One region of the Salirhabdus salicampi genome, then DNA from elsewhere that is predicted to be linked to it. Evidence: riboswitches for the same ligand, from Rfam matches in the RefSeq annotation. Region 1 holds a riboswitch; the other holds the start of a gene.

Region 1 (7,969 bases):
CCGTGGTATCGCCTTGTAACTGAGGGTGCTAAATTTTATCCGAAACTAGTCGAGGAACTTGAGGCTGTTGGAGAAACAGAAACAGGGTATTCTCAAGTAGGTGCTATTAATATATTTTCAGGAGAAGACCGTTTACATAAAAAGGTGGAACTTGCAAAGGAGCGACAGAAAAGCACTCCAGAAATGGGGGAAGTGACAAAGCTTTCTGTAAAGGAAACGAAGGAACTTTTCCCATTGCTATCGGATGACTATGCGTCCGTACATATTAGTGGGGGGGCCCGTGTGAACGGAAGTGAGATATGCTATGCCCTTATTCGTAGTGCGAAAAAGTATGGAGCTTCCATAGTATACGGAAATGCTTCATTAATGAAGGAAAAAGACACCATTACTGGTGTTTACGTCAATAATCAGAAGTATTTTGCTGACCGCGTGATCGTGACTGGTGGAGCATGGGCTAAAGAGTTGGTTGAGCCACTTGGCGTAAAATTTAACGTTACTTCTCAAAAAGCTCAAATCGTTCACCTGCAAGTCCCGAACACTGATACGAGTAAGTGGCCGGTTGTTATGCCTCCATATAATCAATACATGCTGACGTTCAAAAATGGACGCGTTGTCGTAGGAACTACATATGAAGATAATGTTCATTTTGATGATGAAGTGACAGCCCATGGGATTCACACGATTTTGGATAAAGCGCTACGTGTAGCTCCCGGGATAGCTAATACCACTTATTTGGAAACAAAAGTCGGCTTTCGTCCTTATACACCGAACTCATTACCTGTTTTAGGTTCCATACCTCGATTCGAAGGACTTATCGTAGCAAATGGTCTTGGTGCTTCTGGTTTAACGAGTGGCCCATATATTGGAGATCAACTTGCTAAATTAGCACTAGGTGAGGAAACACATATTGATTTTAAAGATTACGATGTAAGAAATGCTATTAGACTTGAATAAAGTAAGCTGGGAGAGCGTTCATTCGGTGCTCTCCCTTTGTTATTCTTCTATTATATGGTGTGCATGCTCAGGGCCGAGAAAAACTTCTCGAATAGAAGTAGAAGGATTATACCAGTTTTGAACTTTCCCTTGCCAAAACTGAATCATCGGCCCCATTAATAATGTGGCAATTACAGTTCCTAAACCAACTGGTCCCTTTAACAAGGTAGCTATACCGAATACTACAACTGCCAACGCGGTTTGTGATTTCCGCACACTCCATTGAAATTTCTCGCTTATTGATAAAAACAGTTGATCTATTGGGGCTTTTGAGAAGCCTGGTAAAATGTAAACCGCTACCCCTAAACCTAATAACGTTATTCCTAGTAGAAAAACAGATAGCTTTGTTAATAGTGTAGCATTGTGCAAATACAATGAATGAAATACAACTTCTAACCAGAAATCAAAAATGACTGCTTCTAATATTAAGGGGATAACTGCACCCCAATCGGGTCGAATTCCTAGTAATTGAGCATTTACGAAAATAAAGAATACTTGGAATGCTCCATACCAAAATCCGACAGTCATTCCCATGACATCGGATATACTCACAAAAAACGCGGACCAAACGCCTGCACCTAAAGCTGACTTTACGATTAACGTTACACCTAAAAAATTTATAAACATCCCAATAAGATACAAGAAAATACGGTATAAAAACAATGGTGAATACCTCCAAAAAATTCCGTCCGTAAAATATAACACGTAAAAAAAGAACGAAAAAAGAGGGAATATAAAGGAAAAATGAGATATAGTGATATATTTTAAATTATATCGTAATTTTGAGTGATAATGATGAATTTTGCTAGAAAACGATAGATAATTAATCGTTTTCAATGTCTTTTTTTATGAAAGATTGGCAGATTTCATAGAAGATGTTATATTATACTAAAGTTACAAATATATATATATAAAACACTAGGGGAGTCTTTCAATAAAGACTGAGACGAATTATTCGGACCCTTCGAACCTGATCTGGTTAGTGCCAGCGTAGGGAAGTGGAATGTTTAGGAAATGTTATAACATAACCCTAATTACAAACCACCCATACGCATGGGTGGTTTTTTTGTTTAGGAGGTCTAAGGTGAAAAAAAGGGAACTACATGTTGTAACGACAGGAACACAAGATGATCAACAACTGATAGATATTATAAAGAAAATACACCCGTATGTTGATTACATTCATTTAAGAGAGAAGCATAGGTCGGCTAAAGAAATATATGACTTAATAAACCAACTTTTAAATCAACGAATTCCATTATCAAAACTAATGATTAATGACCGTGTAGATCTTGCACAAGTGTTGGGAGTGAAGGGGGTGCAGCTGCCCAATCATGCTCTTCCAGTTCGTAAAGTAAAAGAATCATTTCCTGAATTACGTATCGGAGCTTCTGTTCACTCAACTGATGAAGCAAGGATAGCTGAGGAGGAAGGAGCTGATTTTCTCTTGTATGGCCACATTTTTCCCACGAACTGTAAGCGAAACCTTCCTCCAAAAGGAGTGAAAAATTTGCAGTATATGACTAGCACTGTTTCGAAACCTGTTATGGCTATTGGGGGGATTAAGCCAGATGATGTGAAAGCGGTATTAGATTGTGGAGCTGCTGGTATCGCTGTAATGTCAAAGGTATTTTTGGCTAATGATCCACTGGATGCAGTACAGCATTATAAAAGAGAAATTGTTAATTGGGAGGGATGGGAGAGTGGGAAATAAGTATGATGCCATTGTAGTAGGTGGGGGAGTGATTGGTGCTGCGGTAGCCTACTATCTATCAAAGGAAAGGAAGCGTGTATTATTAGTAGAACAAAATCGATTAGCAACTAAAGCATCTAGTGCTGCTGCGGGTATGTTAGCTGCACATTCAGAGTTAAAGCATAATGATCCGATTTTCCCGTTAGCTAAGGAAAGTAGACAAATGTTCTCGAGTTTAGCGAAAGAGATTAAGGAATGTAGTGGCATCGATATTGAGTTAATTGAAAAAGGTATGTTGAAAGTTGCATTATCAGATGAAGAAAAGGTTGAATTTAAACGGCAGGTCCTTATCCAACAACAAAATGGAGAACAAATTCATTGGTTAGACAAACGAGAAACGATAGCTAAAGAGCCAAACCTCTCGACAGATATAAAGGGAGCTATATTTATCGAAAAAGACAACCAAGTTTCTGCCCCGGCATTAGCATATGGTTTAGCAAAATCTGCAGCCTATCTTGGTGCTGAGATTAAAGAGCATTGTAGTGTTTATTCCTTTCATGTAACGGATAACACTGTCACTGGTGTTCAGACGAGTGAAGGGGATTATTATAGTGATTACGTTATTGCTGCTGGAGGGCCTTGGACTCAACAATTACTTATGGGAACAGGGTTGGAAATGAAAACGTCTCCAGTAAAAGGTGAATGTTTTTCAGTTATAACTCATCAACCTTTATTATCTTCCACTGTATTTACGAGTGGCTGCTACATCGTTCCGAAAAAGGGTGGGCGTACAATTGTTGGTGCAACTGTAAAACCAAACACGTTTAGTGAATCTGTTTCTTATGCTGGTGTTGAACAATTAATGGATAAAGCGAGGAAGTTAATTCCTTGTATTATAAATGCTGAATGGGAAAAGGCATGGGCTGGTATTCGTCCCAAAACAAATGATGGACTACCTTACATTGGCACTCATCCAACTATTCAAAATTTACTAGTTGCAACAGGTCATTATCGAAACGGCATTTTACTATCTCCGATAACAGGAGTAATCATAACTGATTTGATAACAGGAAGAATCCCAAAAGTTGATGTTCAAGGTGTTTCACCTTCACGCACAATGGTAGAGACACACTAAATAAAGGAGGTGATGATGTTGATTATACAGGTAAATGGCGACCAACTCGAAATACCTGCAGACGTGAATAATGTTTATCGTTTGTTAGAGCATTTTGATGTTGAGGGAAAGGTTACCATCATTGAAGTGAATGGAAGAATTATAGAAAAGGCGAATTATGAGGAACAACAACTTAAGGATCATGACCAAATTGAAATATTACATTTTGTCGGAGGAGGATAATCATGCTGAAAATTGGACCATATGAATTTCAATCTAGACTTTTATTAGGAACAGGTAAATATCCGAATTTTCGTGTTCAAAAGGAAGCAGTAGATGTTTCGGAAGCGGAAATTTTAACGTTTTCTGTAAGACGTATGAATATTTTTGCATCTCATCAACCAAACTTTTTAGAACAACTAGATATCGAAAAGTATACGTTATTACCGAATACAGCTGGAGCAAAGACTGCCGAAGAAGCCGTTCGTACAGCGAAATTGGCGAAGGCATCAGGACTGTGCGATATGGTAAAAGTTGAAGTCATTGGATGTGAAAAAACACTCCTTCCTGATCCAGTAGAAACATTGAAAGCATCCGAAGAGTTATTGAAAGAAGGTTTTATTGTATTGCCTTATACCTCAGATGATGTGTTATTAGCAAAGAGATTAGAAGATCTCGGCTGCCACGCTATCATGCCAGGTGCATCGCCAATAGGCTCAGGGCAAGGAATAATTAACCCATTAAATTTACGTTTTATTATCGAACAGGCCAATGTCCCCGTCATTGTAGATGCTGGTATTGGTGCACCTTCTGATGCAACAAAGGCTATGGAATTAGGAGCTGATGGAGTGTTATTAAATACAGCCGTTTCGAATGCGTCCGATCCTGTTAAAATGGCAGAAGCTATGAAGTTAGCCATTACAGCAGGCAGACTTGGATACGAAGCAGGTCGAATACCAAAAAAACATTATGGAACGGCTAGTAGCCCAATGGAAGGAATGAGCACGATTTGACCAATCGATATTCTCGTCAAGAGCGATTTACTCCTATTGGTGAAGATGGACAACAGGAGATTCAAAATAAAACAGTGCTCATTGTCGGTGCAGGAGCGCTAGGAACAGGAAGTGCAGAAGCATTAGTTCGTGCAGGTACTGGTAAGGTAATAATTGCTGATAGGGATTACGTAGAGTGGAGTAATCTACAGCGACAGCAATTGTATTGCGAGGAGGACGCGAAGCAAAAAATGCCGAAGGCTATAGCAGCCCAACAACGCCTGGAACAAGTTAATTCTGACGTTCATATTGAATCACTTGTGATGGATATTACAGTCGAAGAAATGGAACAACTGGTTTCGGAAGTTGATATCATTATTGATGCGACTGATAATTTTGATATTCGTATGATTATCAATGACATTTCACAAAAATACCGAATTCCATGGATTTATGGAGCTTGTGTAGGTAGTTATGGAATTAGCTATACAATACTACCAGGTGAAACTCCTTGTTTACAGTGTTTACTAGATTCAATGCCGTTTGAGGGGGCTACGTGTGATACGGTTGGAATAATTAGCCCTGCTGTACAAATGGTTGTATCCTACCAAGTTACGGAAGCGTTAAAAATTCTAATAGGGGATACGAAGGCTTTACGTCGAAAGCTTATTTCGTTTGATTTATGGAAAAATCAACAATCGGGTGTACAAGTAGATAAACTAAAAAAAGATAGTTGTTCTTCGTGTGGTTCGAATCGAACGTATCCCTTCCTAACATATGAGAATCAAATGAAGACTGCAGTTTTATGTGGAAGAGATACCGTGCAAATACGTCCAGCAAAAAAGAGAACGCGCACTTTATCTGAATTAGCAAAAACGTTAACAAAGTTAGACGAAGAAACACAATATAATTCACATCTACTGTCATGTACAATAGAAGATTACCGAATCGTCGTGTTTCAAGATGGACGTACATTAGTACATGGAACAAATAACATCAGTGAAGCAAAATCGATATATCATCGTTATATTGGATAATCATAAATGTTCATTATTATAATTGTGGGGTACTACATATCACGACTGTTATTGGTAAAAAGACTTAAAAGGTGGGCTGGAAATCCAGCTCACCTTTTATTAGATTAATATACTTTATCTCCATTAAAAATTGAGTTTTTCACAACGACATAATCAACGTTGCGGATTGCATCCAATCTTTTGCCACCAGCATATGAAATAGAAGATTGAAGATCTTGCTCCATTTCTGTCAAAGTATCCTTTAAAGAACCTTTGTGTTCAACGTACATTTTTTTGCCCTCAACATTTTTCTTTTCACCTTTTTGGAACTCGGATGCCGAACCGAAGTACTCCTTATACAGTTTCCCATCCTTTTCGATCGTTTCCCCGGGAGACTCTTCATGACCTGCAAATAGTGAACCAATCATCACCATTGTAGCTCCAAAGCGTATGGACTTTGCGATGTCGCCGTGTGTACGAATACCCCCATCTGCTATAATCGGTTTGCTTGCAGCCTTTGCACACCAACGTAAAGCAGCTAGTTGCCACCCTCCGGTACCAAATCCTGTTTTAATTTTTGTTATACATACTTTTCCTGGTCCAATACCAACTTTTGTGGCATCTGCACCTGCATTTTCTAGTTCTCGAACTGCTTCTGGAGTTCCTACATTCCCTGCAATAACAAAGCTTTCAGGTAGATGCTTCTTAATATGCTGAATCATTTGAATTACTGCATTTGAATGTCCATGAGCTATATCGATCGTAATAAATTCAGGCACAAGTTTTTCGGAAGCTAATTGTTCTACAAATGCATACTCCTCTTCCTTTACCCCTACACTTATTGAAGAAATTAGATTTCGTGCCCTCATATCCTTAATAAAGTTTATACGGGTCTCTGGTTGAAAACGGTGCATTACATAAAAGTAACCGTTTTCGGCTAAAAACATAGCTATATTTTCATCAATAATGGTTTGCATATTGGCAGGTACAACCGGCAATTTAAATGTATAACCACCGAGTTCTACAGTTGTATCACATTCTGAGCGACTATTGACAACACACTTAGCCGGAATTAATTGAATATCCTCATAATCAAACACATTTTCCATGGTTAGCACCCCTAAACACGAATATTTATTAATCAATTGTAATTATTGTTCGTACATATGTAATTTACATGATATATCATCAGATGTCAAAGGATTTACGATATTGCTAACTATTTATTATAAAAAAACTAAAAATGGACTAACGCATGGACCCGGCCTCTTTATTCATAAGATGTTTACTTCGTGTTATGATCGTTCACCTTACATACACACATATAAAATGGGAAAGTTAACGGTGACAATAGAAATGAGGAGGTATTTCGGTGTTTATACAAAAGCATGAATTGAAAAAAGACGGGGATGTATATGATATTATTCTTTACATAAAGCCGAACGAAGGCTTAGAGGAATTTTCCGAAGAATTAGGGAAAATATCTGAGTCTACAGGGAAAGACATTGACAAAATAGCAATAGGATATGTGAAACAAAGGTTTTCTAATTTACGAGTTAGAGGGATAAAAATTATGATGGGTGGAGTTTTAATTTCTTCAGTACTTATCGGAGGAGGAATGGGTCCAATTTTTGCTGAAGAGGATGCTACAGAACAACCCCCGACAGAGACAGTCTCTGAGGATGAAGCCACTTCACCAGAGAGTACTCCAGATGAAACTACAACCGATCCTGCAGAGGAAGATGTTACTGATGAAACGATAGTTGAGGAGACAGAAGATGAAGTTACTGAATCTCCAGGACTTCTCCCAGATAACTTCTTTTATTTTGTTAAAGTGGCTACTGAAAAGATTCAGCTTGCTCTCACTTTTGATGACGTAAAACAAGCGCAATTATTGGCTGAATTCGCCGAGAAAAGAGTTGCAGAAGCAAATGCGCTAATTGAGAAAGGGAATACTGAACTTGCAGCAGAAAGTTTAGCGAAAGCATTAGAAAGTCAAGAGTTAGCTTTGGATTATAGTGACCGGGCTACAGATGAAAAAGTAGCAGACAGTCCAACTTCAGATGTAAAAAGATCTTTAGAAGATAAAATCACGAAAAATACGTCAGCACTTTTACTAGCCATGGAGAAAGTTGAAAATCCAAAAGCGAGAGAGGCTTTA
Region 2 (7,969 bases), 350 kb from region 1:
TTAGGTTTATCGTCTGCAATCATACTCCCTTTCGCACCCATTGCAATAATACGATCGATATAAGGCAACACATGATCTACCTTATGTTCAATAAAAATAACAGTTTTATTGAACTCAGTCGCTAATTTATTTACAAGTTGAAACAGGCTTTCTGTTGCCTGCGGGTCTAAATTGGCTGTTGGTTCATCAAGAATCAAAATATCTGGATCCATCGCTAGTAAACATGCAAAACCGAGCTTCTGCTTCATTCCTCCGGATAAATCATGAATGTTTGCATTCCGCCATTCCATTAATCCTACTTGGTCAAGCGCTTCATTTAAACGGTAATGCATCTCTGCTTTACTTAACCGTAAATTTTCTAATCCAAATAAAATTTCATCTTTTACGGTTAACATACAAAACTGTGCCTCAGGATTTTGAAACAGTACTCCAATTCGCTTACTTACTTCCCATAACGATATACTTGTTACCGATTTTGATTCAATGATAACTTCACCTGACTTGTTTGCGTCAATCGTCCTCGGAATAATACCATTAAGGGTAAGAGAAAGGGTGCTTTTTCCACCCCCACTCGGCCCTAGAATAAGCACCTTTTCCCCTTTTCTTACGTTCAGATTTACATTTTGTATGGTTGGATTCCTTTCAAGGGGATAATGAACGGTTACATCACTGCTCTTGAGAAGCATACTGTTCATTCCTTTGCTCGTGATATATTTTTCCAAGTGCAAAGTTAGCAAGCACCCCTGTACGACTTAAACCATCTGCAATGCTCTTACTGCCCCAACCGGCTATAAGTGCTCCACTAATAACCATTGCCATAAACATAAGTCCTGTTAGAATATTGGAATATTGGCTATAACCGTACAAGAAGTAAATGGTCATGAAATTCGCTGATGTCCCAAATATACCGGCTAACATTAACACTGGAAGTCGATAGTTACGATATAAAAATATAGCAAACGCTAACTCTGCTCCTATACCTTGAGTAAAGCCTAGAAGTAATACGACCCCTGCATTTACAGAACCGACTAAAACCTCAATCGTTGCTGCAATCAACTCTGCAATAAGAGCTACACCCGGTTTACGAATAATATAAGCGCATAGAATAGGCGCAATAATCCAGAAACCAGAAATAAATCCCCACCCTACTGGTCCAAATGTGGCCTGAATAAACTGACCGAAAAATATCCATACCAAATATAAAACACCAAAAACGGCGGCAATAGCTGCCATAACAATAATTTCCCGTAAGTTTAATCCTTTGGTCGTCTTCATTTCACTCTTTCACCTTGAACAGGCCAATCTTGAACACGATATGCCATATCAAAGAACATCCATTCCAACTGACTACTCGTCATAAAGTGATCATACATTTTTTGTTTCTCTTCCTCTGTTGATTGTTCTGCTATTTCATCAAGTCGTTGTAAATAAACATTCATTCGCGGCTCTTCTTGGGCCCCGTAGAATGTAATCCAATCATAGAATGGGTGGTCCTCATGAATCTCAAACTCTTCTAAAATTCTCTTTCCAACATACAAGTAAATCCAAGGACATGGTAACGTTACTGCTAAAGTTTCACCTAATGTTCCTTCTTGAGAAACGTTTAACATATGACTAACATAATGTTGTGCCGTTGGTGCTAAAGGGTATCCTTGCAAATCTTCATATTTTACTCCAGCTACTTCACAAAAGTTGTTATGGGGATGAATCTCACTGTTAAGAATAAAATCGATACCTGTGTTAAACATTTCCATGTCCTCACGATTTGTACACTTAGCCATCCCAAACGCCCGGGACTGAATCATCGCATTTAAATATTCGAAATCCTGCTTTACGTAATGAATTAACTGATCTTTCTCCACCTCTCCTTTTGCAATTCCTTGAATAAATGGGTGATGAAAACACGCATCAAAAATGTGATCCGCTTCGTTACGTAATTGTTGTGAAAAACTCATAAACAAATTCCTCCTCTTTCCTATGTATTGTTCAACTTAATGAGGAAGTCACATAGGGGAGAATCTCTATAAACATAAAAAAGCCGCTCCTGGTGGAGCGACTTGGAAATTAGATAGGAAAAAGAATACACGAATGCATATAAATTACAGACGCATAGACTAATAACAATAAAAGTCGTCTCCACTTCCCTCCGCTAGTACTAACTAGATCAGGTTCAAAGGGACTAAGGATTACATCCTTTTCTCAGCCAAATGGCGCCCCTAGTGGACTTCCATATTAAGTTGTTTAACACAATATCACACTGCTTTGACCTTGTCAAAAGTATATGTATGATGCAATTTCAACAATCATTCATTTTTATATAAAGAATCATTGGTAAAAATTTAGACTGATGTTATTGGTTGACCCAGACCTATTAGTCTTAAATCTGTTAATTTTATCACTATAATAAGGGACAAACACTTATAGTTTTTCCTTGAACAAATAATCTACGATTCTCTCAATATGGATATCAGTAGTATTTAATTGATGTATTTGCAAATCTTCTTCTTTAATCAACATAGGAAATGGTGCTGATGTATTTGGAAATATGAATTTGATCGGTAATGTGAACGCAGCTTATATACGTAGCCTTAATGATTGGAACCATCACATTGATCATTTTAATCAAGTTAAAAATACATCACTAATAAAAACATTTGTTCAGAAATTAACTATGACAGAACCAATCACTTATCAAGATATTAAAGATAAAATCGGAAATCGTAATAACAACAATACGAAAGAACTATCAATACAACTCCAAGATGGAACGACAGTATATCTCATGTTAATAAAAGGCGGGTACATACATTACGGTATTGGTGGCGTTTATTTTCATATGAATGATGAAGTTTTTTCACAATTGTAGGAAGAAATAGATAGATAGATGTATTTAAAAGGGCTCTAGTTACATTAGAGCCCTTTTTATATGATACAATTTTTTATAATGAAAAAAATTATAGAGGTGTTTTAAATGAAAGAAATGCAAGCTTTCTCTAAAGAATTTGTAAAATATATGAACTGGGAAATAGATGATGAAAGTTACGAAAAGAGCCGAGCTTCCTTATTAAACAATTACATGCTCCTTACTACAGAGGTTGGCGAAGTAGCTGAAGAGTTGCGAACGATGTTTAACTTAACGAACAAAGATATTCAAAACGGAATCTCCGAAGAAGAGGCGTTTCAGCATGCAATCGAAAATGTAAAGGATAACTTAGGTAAGGAAATGGCTGATTGTATTGCATACTTAATGAAAATCGCAAACTTTTTTGAAATCGACTTAGAAAACGCATATTATAAAAAGATGGAAGAGGTAAAGAAACGGAAAAATAAAGACGTTCGATATATAAAGTAAAGTAGCCGAGGTGAAGTTCATGCACAACAAAAAACGGATTCGTGATTATGGAGTTACCATTGGGGAGCTTGCGACTGGACCGCGAAATGCCATAACAGATGTTGAAGGTGTAACGGTTGGACAAGTTACCCTTAGTAATGGCGAGCAACAGACTGGAGTTACTGCCATCCTTCCCCATCAAGGGAATACATTTCAAGAAAAGCTGATTGGTTCGAGTCATGTTTTAAATGGGTTTGGGAAAACAACTGGCACTGTTCAATTAGCAGAACTAGGTACATTAGAAACCCCAATCGTATTAACAAATACATTGAGTGTAGGAGTTGCGATGGATGCAGTTATATCCTATATGTTAGAGCATAACCGGGAAATAGGCCGTACAACAGGAACAGTTAATCCAGTTGTTGGGGAATGTAACGACATGTTACTTAACGATATTCGGGCAGGATTTGTTGGGAAGGAGCATGTATTACAAGCATTAGAAACAGCAGATTCAAATTTTGATGAAGGAGCAGTTGGTGCAGGAACAGGAACATTATGTTATTCGTTAAAAGGTGGTATTGGTTCTGCATCTCGAAAAATTAAACTCGATCACGGCATATATACAATTGGTGTACTCGTTCAATCTAACTTTGGCATTTTACGTGATTTAACGGTAAACGGTAAATATGTTGGTCAGGAATTAAAGGATTATATAGAAAGAGATTATGAAGAAAAAGACAAAGGTTCCATTATGATGGTCGTTGCTACTGACTTACCCGTATCTGAACGACAGCTAAATCGAATGATCAAACGTACGGCAAATGGATTGGCGCGAACTGGTTCAATTATGACAAACGGCAGTGGCGAAATTGCCATTGGGTTTTCAACCGCAACAACCATTCCCCATGCAAACAACAAGGACATCATTTCAACTAAAATGATACACGACGATGATTTAGATGTTGCTTTTCGTGCCGTTGGAGAAGCAACAGAAGAAGCAGTACTTAATTCTTTAGTAACCGCCCATGAAGTAGTAGGACGGGACGGGAATAAGCGCCCTGCTTTCAAAGATCTATTAAAAAAATATCAAATATCATTAGTATAAAAAAGGAAGGAGCATGAAAACTCATGCTCCTTCCTTTTTTATATTTGTTTTATTCAGTTTTTAATACAACTGAATTCATTTTATCGGGGTTAATTTTTATTTTCACTAAGGTATCATGTATAGAACTTTCAACCTTTTCGTTTTTAAAGGTAACTATGATCTTTTCGTCGCTTTGCCCCACATCCACTTCACTATAAATCTTCGAATGTGCGTAAATATAGTGGCGGTTGTTAGTCTCGTCATTAATTTCATATATTCTTGTTGGAGTTTGATCTGATTCGTTTAACCACTTTAGTATTTTATCCTTATCTTCCTGTTCAATTACGTCCATTTCAAATGAGTAAGTAAACTCACTGTTCGTGTTGCTAGTAGTGCTCGTATTGTTCTTACATCCAATGAAAAATAATATAAATACTGACAGAATGAATATCTTTATATTCGTACTTCTCCCCTTCAATTCAGTCACTCCCTCTCATGGAACATAACACTAGACCCGATTCAAATGGGTTTCCTTAAAACTGGTTGGGTACTTTAAACCGTATCCAATCATTCGATCCATACCGATGTGGGCTGACCATATTAATCCTATCATTACTAAAGTTTCCATTGTTGAAAAGACTCCCATTAAAATGAAAATAGTAGGAACGGTGTAAGTATGAAATATATTGTATGTAAGAGCACCAAACTTTTTACTAATTCCGTATCCTACCATAGACACATCTGGAATAAAAAACAACACAATAAATAAAAGCCAACTAAAGTTTAACGAGGCGTAAAAATATACACTTACCAATAACACAGCTAACCCTTCCATATGTAATAAGGCTTTATTCAAACGATTCCCCTCCTGCTTTCTCTTGGCAACCTGGCTATTTTGCATAATAAATGAGTTGTTTATGCTCTTCTAGAGGAAGATGAGGCATATGACGTTCAACCAATAAAAGGACTTCTTTGATAAGTGTCTCTAATTCTCTTAATCCGTTAGTAGGGGTATCGAGCAAAACATTTTCCATCTGTTCTACTAGTCTCTTAGGTTTTATATTCATTTGGTCAATCGTATTTTGCATCCATTTAAACTGTGGATGTTGAATATACATATGATTCAAACCAAATAATATGCCAAACAATTTCCGTTGTATAGTATTTATAACATCATAAAGCATAACCCAGTCCTTTCGTTGAAGAAGTCCGTTCCGATTATTCCACTGATTCCCAAAATCTAAATTAGCAATAATCATTTTTTCATATAACTGAACCGGGTATGAGTCTACTTTTTCTCTCATTGCTTTTATTTTATTCTCTCCAAATAAACCAATTCCTGTTTTGACTGCTGTGACAATACATTGTTTTCCATAATCCGTATCATATCGTTCTACAACATCCCGTATAACATTCTCCACTGTGGATGTTAAAAAACTACTAACCTCTATTTTCATACCATTGGTAATATAGCTTTCTGACCATTCCTCTTCTTCGTAGGGATGATAGGATAAAAGGTTTCCTTCTACTTTTTCTATCGGTTGTTTTCGATCTTCATCTGTAATTCGTTCTGCCCAAAAAAGGTTGAGTTCAATATCAGAGTACTTGTCATGCCATCCCCTTGATACAGATCCTGCTAACATAACCGCATCTATCTTCGAATTCTTCGAATATATCCCTGCAATTTCCAAAGCTTTTTGTTTTAAATTCACGACACCACCACTTTATCTACAATATTGTTAATATTCATTCATCACCCATTTACCTATATCAACAAATCCTAATCTTTTATATATTTTTCCAGCTTCTGGGTTGTCATAAAATAAGCAAAGTTGTTTTCCTTCCTGTAACAATTCATTGCACAACCTTATCATACAAGCACTTGCATATCCTTTTCGCTTATATCCCGGAAGTGTACAAACCCCTATTACCATTGCAGACATACTATTTTCCGCTGTTGTCATGGCAGATGAAACCATCTCACCATCTTCCTCTACATAAAAAACACGGGAGAACCCATCCTTCATATTTCGGGTCATACTTTCTTGACGGCCTTCTCTCGTTTCAAATTCAGGGATTTGATCGTGTAATTCAAGAATACGCGGGATATCGACAATACTACCTTTTCTCACTTGCACATATTGCTTTTCAACCTCTTGGAGTTGTTCACATTTGGCATAAAAAAATTCACGGGATTTTCCTGGTTGCATTTGTACATGTGGCATGATTTGATTCACGACCGATGAAATACCGGAGATGATTTTCTTTTGCTGTGGATGTTGTTCAATCGTTTGCGCAATGCCTTTTGTATCAAACTGCCCTTGTGCATAGACAATAAAGTTTTGACGGTAACGAAGCAATATCGCCCTCATCTTCCCATTGGCGTCAAAGTCTCCCCACACCTCTTGGAAGTCTTCATCAAAGCCGAATGCCTCTAAATCTCCTATAATAAATAAATTTTCTGCTGGTTCATCACTTATGAATGAAACACAATTATCTCGATCAGTTTCATTTAACTTCCTAATCATGCCCCTCTCCCCTTCACTCATAGAAATTGTATATAATAGTACCAAACTTTACTAAAAAGACAATAGGAAGTAAACAATTTTTTCCACTACTCAGCACGAGAACGACGGAATAAACATACATATCCCAATTGTACAAGCATACATTTTATTGATAGTTATATCCTTTAAACTAAATGTAGGGACGTTTGCTATGAAATATATATTCGGGAAAGGTCAGCAAGTTATAGCAGGGGGTATCATTCAAGGGTTTGGTATGGGTGTGTTCCTATTCCCTAATGACATTCCTTCAGGAGGAGCAGGGGGATTAGCTGTCCTAATTAACCACTTATTTCATGTTCATATAGGAATTGCATTGTGGATAGTAAATTTTTCTCTCCTCCTCTTAGGCCTAAAATATCTAGGTGGAAAAAGTGTTTTCGGTACGTTAATTGCAATTACCGTTACATCGATATTCATATTTGTATCACAGAACATTTTTTCAATCAGCTATCGATTGGTTTGGGTTGATTTAATTATCGGTTCTATTTTCTTAGGATTAGGAATTGGATTATTGTTACGGAATAACGTTTCAAATGGTGGAATTGGGGTTGTTGCACTTATCATTTCAATAAAAAAAAACGTCCTGCCTGGACGTCCTCTGTTTTGGATCAACTGTAGCATTTTTATTTTAACGGCGTATGTGATCGATTGGGATATCCTAATTTACGCCTTTATTAGCCAATGGATATCAACAAAAATGGTGGACCTCGTTTGCGGTTATGATTACATAACAACATACACATTAAGCTGGGAGCGAAAGTCATAACTTATATATAGTTATAACGGAACGCTCCCTTTTCTTCGTTTTTACCACCTGTATTTTTCACATGAATAAGCATCCAAGCAAGTAAACCAACTAAAAGGGTAAATGCGGCTAATGATAAAAACATTCCTGTTCTTGACCAATCCATTAACCGGGTGAAAATCGGCGGACCAATTGCTACACCTAAAAATCGTACCGAACCATACAAAGATGTAACAAACCCT

Evidence for each region. A riboswitch is a leader RNA that binds a small molecule or an ion and turns the genes downstream of it on or off. The one in region 1 is predicted to bind thiamine pyrophosphate.
Region 2: another riboswitch for thiamine pyrophosphate. It lies ahead of tenA (thiaminase II); the one in region 1 lies ahead of tenI (thiazole tautomerase TenI).

The regions. Positions count from the first base shown of each region.
Region 1 covers NZ_JANBWE010000001.1:1,003,877-1,011,845, forward strand. The annotation lists gene NLW78_RS05310 (NAD(P)/FAD-dependent oxidoreductase) at 1-954, shown strand, start outside; gene NLW78_RS05315 (YczE/YyaS/YitT family protein) at 994-1,656, opposite strand; TPP riboswitch at 1,904-2,007, shown strand; gene tenI (thiazole tautomerase TenI) at 2,078-2,707, shown strand; gene thiO (glycine oxidase ThiO) at 2,697-3,821, shown strand; gene thiS (sulfur carrier protein ThiS) at 3,837-4,043, shown strand; gene NLW78_RS05335 (thiazole synthase) at 4,046-4,813, shown strand; gene NLW78_RS05340 (thiazole biosynthesis adenylyltransferase ThiF) at 4,810-5,829, shown strand; gene guaC (GMP reductase) at 5,934-6,917, opposite strand; partial or broken gene NLW78_RS15705 (DUF5667 domain-containing protein) at 7,427-7,873, shown strand.
Region 2 covers NZ_JANBWE010000001.1:650,227-658,195, reverse strand. The annotation lists gene NLW78_RS03455 (ABC transporter ATP-binding protein) at 1-728, opposite strand, end outside; gene NLW78_RS03450 (ECF transporter S component) at 667-1,275, opposite strand; gene tenA (thiaminase II) at 1,272-1,955, opposite strand; TPP riboswitch at 2,125-2,228, opposite strand; gene NLW78_RS03440 (hypothetical protein) at 2,546-2,866, shown strand; gene NLW78_RS03435 (MazG nucleotide pyrophosphohydrolase domain-containing protein) at 2,972-3,352, shown strand; gene NLW78_RS03430 (DmpA family aminopeptidase) at 3,372-4,436, shown strand; gene NLW78_RS03425 (hypothetical protein) at 4,486-4,893, opposite strand; gene NLW78_RS03420 (DUF4260 domain-containing protein) at 4,924-5,271, opposite strand; gene NLW78_RS03415 (DUF4037 domain-containing protein) at 5,306-6,127, opposite strand; gene NLW78_RS03410 (GNAT family N-acetyltransferase) at 6,155-6,943, opposite strand; gene NLW78_RS03405 (YitT family protein) at 7,134-7,748, shown strand; gene NLW78_RS03400 (MFS transporter) at 7,750-7,969, opposite strand, start outside.